2 regions of the Saccharopolyspora antibiotica genome follow, and region 1 is predicted to be linked to the other one. Evidence: riboswitches for the same ligand, from Rfam matches in the RefSeq annotation. Region 1 holds a riboswitch; the other holds the start of a gene.
What was found. A riboswitch is a leader RNA that binds a small molecule or an ion and turns the genes downstream of it on or off. The one in region 1 is predicted to bind cobalamin.
Positions count from the first base shown of each region.

Region 2: another riboswitch for cobalamin. It lies ahead of ACL03H_RS03610 (ABC transporter substrate-binding protein); the one in region 1 lies ahead of ACL03H_RS18625 (putative cobaltochelatase).

Region 1 covers NZ_JBJZOI010000022.1:1,471-4,672, forward strand. The annotation lists gene ACL03H_RS18625 (putative cobaltochelatase) at 1-2,015, opposite strand, end outside; cobalamin riboswitch at 2,071-2,211, opposite strand; gene ACL03H_RS18630 (GNAT family N-acetyltransferase) at 2,281-2,748, opposite strand; gene ACL03H_RS18635 (S1 family peptidase) at 2,970-3,202, opposite strand, start outside.
Region 2 covers NZ_JBJZOI010000004.1:28,997-32,198, forward strand. The annotation lists gene ACL03H_RS03600 (hypothetical protein) at 1-108, opposite strand, end outside; gene ACL03H_RS03605 (SMI1/KNR4 family protein) at 360-860, shown strand; cobalamin riboswitch at 921-1,112, shown strand; gene ACL03H_RS03610 (ABC transporter substrate-binding protein) at 1,213-2,736, shown strand; gene ACL03H_RS03615 (ABC transporter permease) at 2,733-3,202, shown strand, end outside.

The sequences.
Region 1 (3,202 bases):
CCACCCAGGGCGGCCGCGACCTGCGCGGCGAGCCCGAGGCGCACCACGCCCTGCTCGCAGTCGACCACCACGGAGGCCACGCCCAGCCCGCCGAGCAGTCCCGCCGCCCGCATCGAGTCCCGCACCGCGCGCTGCGCCCGGCTCCGCCCGTCACCGCCCTCCCCGGCGGGAACAGTTGCCTTGCCGTCGGTGAGCAGGACCAGCAGCGGACGCCGCTGGGGGTCGCGGGTGCGCTCGGTGCCGACGACCTGCCGGACCTTGAGCAAGCCCGCGGCCAGCGGGGTGCGGCCCCCGGTGCGCAGGTCGCGCATCCGGGTGGCGGCGATCTCCACCGAGGAGGTCGGGGGCAGCGCCAGCTCGGCGTCCGCCCCCCGGAAGGTGACCACGCCGACCTTGTCCCGGCGCTGGTAGGCGTCCCGCAGCAGCGAGAGCACGGCACCGCTCACCGCCGACATCCGCTCGCGGGCGGCCATCGAACCGGAGGCGTCCACGGCGAACAGCACCAGGTTGCCCTCCCGCCCCTCGCGGACCGAGCGGCGGACGTCCTCGCGCCGCAGCACGAGCCCGGGGCCGCCGCGCCCGCGCGCCCGCTGGTGCGGGGCGGCGGCGATCAGCGTGGCGGGCAGGTGCACGCCATGTCCGTCCACTGTGGAGGCACGAACCGCCTGTCCGCTGCGGGAACGGGCGCGGGAGCGCCTACCGGGGGCGCCCTCGCCGATGCCGGGGACCTCCAGCAGCCGGGCCCGGAACGCCGGAGCGGGCGCGGCCGGGGGCTTGTCGGCGGGAGCCGGTCCGCGCTCCCCGCCCCGGCCGTTCCCGTCCTGCTGCCCGGCACCGCCGGCGTCGTCGTCCGGCGCGGGCGCCTCCCCGCCACCGGGGCCGTCCGGGCCGTCCTGCGGACCGCCGTCCGGGGAGCCACCGCCACCCGGGCCGTCCCCGGGGCCGTCCGGGTCGTCGTCCGGATCGCCGTCGCCGGAGTCCTCGCCCGCGTGCTGCGCGGCGTCCTGGAGGGCCTGCTGCAACTGGTCCTCCTCCACCCCGGGCTCGTCGAACGGGTCGCGGCGGCGGCGGTGCGGCAGCGCCAGCCGGGCCGCGGCCTCCACATCGGACTCCGCCACCTCGTCCGCGCCGCGCCAGGCGGCGTGCGCGACGGCGGTGCGGGCCAGCACCAGGTCCGCGCGCATCCCGTCCACGTCGAAGGAGGCGCACAGGGCGGAGATGCGCCGCAGCTCGGAATCGGGCAACCGCACCGCGTCCACCCTGGACCGGGCCTCGGCGATCCGGTCCGCCAGCTCGGCGTCCGGCCCGGCCCACCGCTCGGCGAAGCCGGCCGGGTCGGCCTCGAAGGCCAACCGCCTGCGCACCACCTCGGTGCGGGTCGCCACGTCCCGAGACGCCGCGACGTGCACGGTCAGCCCGAACCGGTCGAGCAGCTGCGGCCGCAGCTCGCCCTCCTCCGGATTCATGGTGCCCACCAGCAGGAAGGAGGCGGCGTGCGTCACCGACACGCCCTCGCGCTCCACGTGCGCGCGACCCATCGCCGCCGCGTCGAGCAGCAGGTCCACCAAGTGATCGTGCAGCAGGTTGACCTCGTCGACGTAGAGCACGCCGCGGTGCGCGGCGGCGAGCAGCCCCGGCTGGTAGGCGCTGATCCCCTCGGCCAGCGCGCGCTCCAGATCCAGCGAACCGACCAACCGGTCCTCGGTCGCGCCGACCGGCAGCTCCACCAGCTCGGCGGGCCGGACCTCGCCCGGGGCGGGCCCGTGCGGGCCGTCGGGGCAGCTCGGGTCGGGCCGGTGCGGATCGCAGCCGAAGCGGCAGCCGGGCACGACCTCCAGCGCGGGCAGCAGCGACGCGAGGGCGCGCACCACCGTCGATTTCGCGGTGCCCTTCTCGCCGCGCACCAGCACTCCGCCGATGCGCGGGTGCACCGCGTTGAGCAGCAGCGCCAGCCGCAGGTCGTCATGCCCGACCACGGCGGTGAACGGGAAGCGCGGGCTCCCGGGAGCAGACATGCCAGGTTCCTTCCTCGGGTCTCGGACGCCCCGATGTCGGCTGTGCCGGGCGAGGCAGTGTCCTGGCTCCCGGATCAGCGCGGAACTCCGGCCTTCCCAGGCAGCAGCGTCCGCTGACGCGCCCGGTGGCTCGCGGGGGAGGTCCGCTCCCCGGTCACAGTGGCGCCGACCGCGCCGGATTCGCACCGGCTTCCTGACCTGCCCAGGCTGGGACCAGCGTGCATCGTCGCAGATCACGCTCGGCCGAGGAACCGCGTCGGCGGGCTCAGCCGCGCGGAGCGGGGCATCGGCGCATGTCGACGTGCGGGATGCCGTCTTCGAGATACTCCTCACCCGCGGGCTCGAAGCCGAAGCTCCGGTAGAAGTCCTGCGCGTGGCTCTGCGCGGAGAGGGCGGCGGGGGCGCGCTGGATCTCCGCCAGCGCCGCGCGCATCAGCTTGCGCCCGAGGCCGAGACCGCGCGCGCTCTTCGCGGTGGCGACGCGGCCGATGCGGAAGCCGCCATCGGGGTCTTCCAGCAACCGGAGGTAGCCGAGCACGTACCCGTCGGCGGAGTCGATCCAGAAGTGGCGGGTGCTGTTCTCCAGGTCCCGCCCGTCGAGCTCCGGGTACGCGCAGTTCTGCTCGACCACGAACACGTCCACGCGCAGGCGGAGCATGCGGTAGAGGTCCTCGGCGTCGAGGTCGGCCGTGTAGGCGCGGTGGACGGCGGTGGCGAGCGGTTGCAGGGTCACCCCCACGGGATATCACATTCCGGCTACGGAACCCCCATCACCTGCGGCGGGAGTAGCGCACGACACGCTCCGCGATCAGGGGTCCGCGGCGCCGCCCGAGCGGGAAGCGCTGCGCACGCCCCGACGACCCCGGGGAAACGGACATTCCACGCGACCAGCGCCCTCCCCGGGGTGGGCGGCTGCCGCCGGGCCGGCGCGCGGGCGGGCGCGCGGGCGGGCGGTCAGAGCCGCGCCGCCACCGCGTCGGCCACCGAGGAGACCCGGGTGTACACGCCCGGCACGCCGGGGCGACCGCATCCGGTGCCGTAGGAGACCACGCCGATCAGCATCCCGTCCGCGACCAGCGGGCCGCCGGAGTCGCCCGCGCACGCGTCCCTGCCCCCGTCGGGCACGCCCGCGCAGACCCGGGTTCCCGGATCGTGCTCCGGATAGGCGACCCGGCACCCGGCGTCGT
Region 2 (3,202 bases), on a different contig from region 1:
GCGCACCAGGTGCACGGTGTGGTTCGGGTCCAGCACGTCCAGTTCGGACAACCAGATCGGGTAGCCGTCCTCGTCCAGGGTTCCGGGCGGGAAGCCGGGAGTGCTCATCGTCGTCATCCTCGTGTTCGGTGCCGGGCTGCGGCGGGCGCGGAGTCCGCTTCGCGGCGTGCGCCGCGCTGTCATCAGGTCGCCGCCACTGTCCCCCACACCCCTGACAGTCCGAGCACTCCTGGTGAGCGGCGTGCTCGCGGGCGAAGGACCTCCCCCCGGCCAGATCCGCCCTCCCCCCTGCGGGGCCGACCGGGACGGGGTCTCCTGTGGAGGCCGCCACGCCCGCCCGCGAACCTCAGGAGCACCGCATGACACCTGCCCCGAGCACGTCCGCGCAGTGGCGCGAGTTCCTGGTCCGCCGCGGCGCGGGAACGCCCGGGGTCGAGGACTGGCGCGGGCACGGTCCCGCCGGTGCGGCGGCGGTCGCCGGGCTGGAGGAGCGGCTGGGGCGCGCGCTGCCGCCGAGCTACCGGAACTTCCTGCTGGTCAGCGACGGCTGGAGCGATCCGGGGACCGAGCTCTGCGGCCTGCTGGCCACGCCGGGGATCGGCTGGTTCGAGGACGTCGCGGGCGATCTCGTCGAGGCGTGGGACGAGCCGGAGGTGGCCTGCTTCGCCGCGGACCTGGCGATGCTCCGCCGCTCGCTGCTCGTCTCGGACCACGGGAACGGCGTGTTCTGGCTGCTCAACCCGAACGAGGTCGCGGGCAACGGGGAGTGGGCGGCGTACGAGTGGGACACCGGGAGCGGTTCACCCGCCCGTCACGCCGACTTCGCCGCGCTGGTCGCCGCCGCGCTGGCGGAGCGCTGACCGCCGGGCGGGGCTCGGGCGGCCGACCGGGGCCGAACTCCGCACCTCGTCCTTGACAACGATCGACTCGCGCTGAAGGGTGGTCGCGTTCCACTGCGACGGTGTGCAGGAAGCCGGTGTGAATCCGGCGCGGTCCCGCCACTGTGAACGGGGAGCCTCGTCCACCAGCGCCACTGCCGGGAGACCGGTGGGAAGGCCGGACGCGGTGTCGATCCGCGAGCCAGGAGACTGGCACCGTCGTACCGATTCGCACGGGGTCGCGGAGCCCCGGAGGAGGTACTGCGAGAGTGCGCCCGACCAGATCCCCGCACGCCCCCGTTCGAGGGCAGTTCCCACGGCCCGTCCACCCGGCGTGAGCACCGCGATCGGCCGCAGGCGGTTGCTGGCCGGTGTGGCCGGGGCGATCGCCGCGGCGCCGCTGGTGTCCTGCGCGGGTGGCGCCGGATCCGGTCCCGGGCGGCTGCGCGCGGCCTTCCCCACCGGTGGCGCCACCGAATCCCTCGACCCGCACACGGGCTCGCTGTTCGTGGACCAAGCGCGGGCCAAGGCGCTGTTCGACACCCTGGTGGGGTACGCCGACGACATGAGCGTGGTCCCGCGCCTGGCCGAGTCCTGGCGACCCGACCCCACCGGCACCCGCTGGCGGATCCGGTTGCGCGCGGCCACCTTCCACGACGGGCGCCGGGTCACCGCCGAGGACGTGCTGCACACCTACCGGCGGATCGCCGAGGAGACCACCGCAGCCCAGGCCGCCGCGCACTTCGCCGACGTGGACTTCGGTGCCAGCCGGGCGTTGTCGGCGATGGAGCTGGAACTGGTGCTGGGCGCGCCGAACTTCGAGTTCCCCGCGGCCTGGGGGGCTCCGGCGACCGAGATCATCCCGGCGGACACCACCGACTTCACCCGGCCGGTGGGCTCGGGACCGTTCCGGTTCGTTTCGTTCGAGCCCGGCGGGTCCGCCGTGTTCGCCCGCTACGACCGGCACTGGTCCGGCCCGGCGCTGCCCGCCGAGCTGGAGTTCGTGCCGGTGGAGGAGGAGAGCGCGCGGATCAACGCGCTGCTGTCCGGGCAGGTCGACTACGCCCACGACGTGAGCGCGAACTCGGTGCGGCTGCTGGAGCGGGGCGGGCGGGCCCGGGTGCGCTCGGCGCCCTTCGGGACCATGCAGGCGATCCTGCTCAAAGTGGACCGGCCGCCGTTCTCCGATCCCCGCCTGGTGCGGGCCGTGCGGGCCGGGCTGGACCGGCGGGCGCTGCTGGAGATCGCGCTGAGCGGCCAGGGCCGGATCGGCAACGACCTGTTCGGCGCCGGGCTGCGCTACTACCCGGCCGGGCTGCCCGAGCCCGAGCGGGACCCGGAGCTGGCGCGTTCGCTGCTGGCCGAGGCCGGGGCGACCGGGCTCGGCTGGGAGTTGCGGACCAGTTCGGTGGACCCGTACTTCGACGGTGCGGCCAGCCTGATCTCCCAGCAGCTCGGGGAGATCGGGATGCGGGTGGCGCCGCGCGTCGGTGCGGCGGAGACCTACTTCTCCGACATCAAGGAGCACGGCGTGGCCGCGCTGAGCCGCACCGCGGCCCTGCCGGTGCCGATCTTCCTGGGGCAGCGCCTGACGTCCGGTGCGGGCAGCAACAACTACACCGGGTACCGCTCCGAGGAGTTCGACGCGCTGCACTCGCAGGCTCTGTCCACAGCGGACGAACGACGTCGCGCCGAACTGCTGGCGCGGGCCCAGCTGCTCGCGCGGGAGCGCAGCGGCATGGTGGTGTGGGGGTTCAGCGGCTGGAACGTCGCCACCTCCGAGCGGATCTCCGGGGTGCGCGGGGCGCCGCCGAACTCCCTGGACTGGGCCCGGTTCGACCGGGTGAGCGTGGGTTGATCGCGCTCGCCGCGCGGCCGCGCGGCGCGGTTTCCGGCGGGCGGGTGCTCGGCGCGCTGCTGTCCCGCTCGGCGGTGGCGCTGGCGCAGGTGGCCGTGGTCGCCGTGGGCGTGTTCGCGCTGACCGCGCTGCTGCCCGGGGACGCGGCCGTGGTGATCCTCGGCGAGCACGCCGACGCCGCGCGCCTCGCCGCGCTGCGGGAGCGGCTCGGGCTGGAGCGGCCGCTCGGGGAGCGGTTCCTGGACTGGGCGGCAGGTCTGCTGCGCGGTGATCTCGGCAGCTCGCTGCGCACCGGCAGACCGGTGCTCGACGAGGTGACGTCCCACGCCGCGACCACGGTCCTGCTCACGGCGCTGACGCTGCTGGTGGTGCTGCCGCTGGCCGGGTGGCTCGGCGTGCGCAGCGGGCTGCGCGCCGGGTCGCGGTTCGACCGGGCCGTGAACGCGGCCGCCGTGGTGCTGAACTC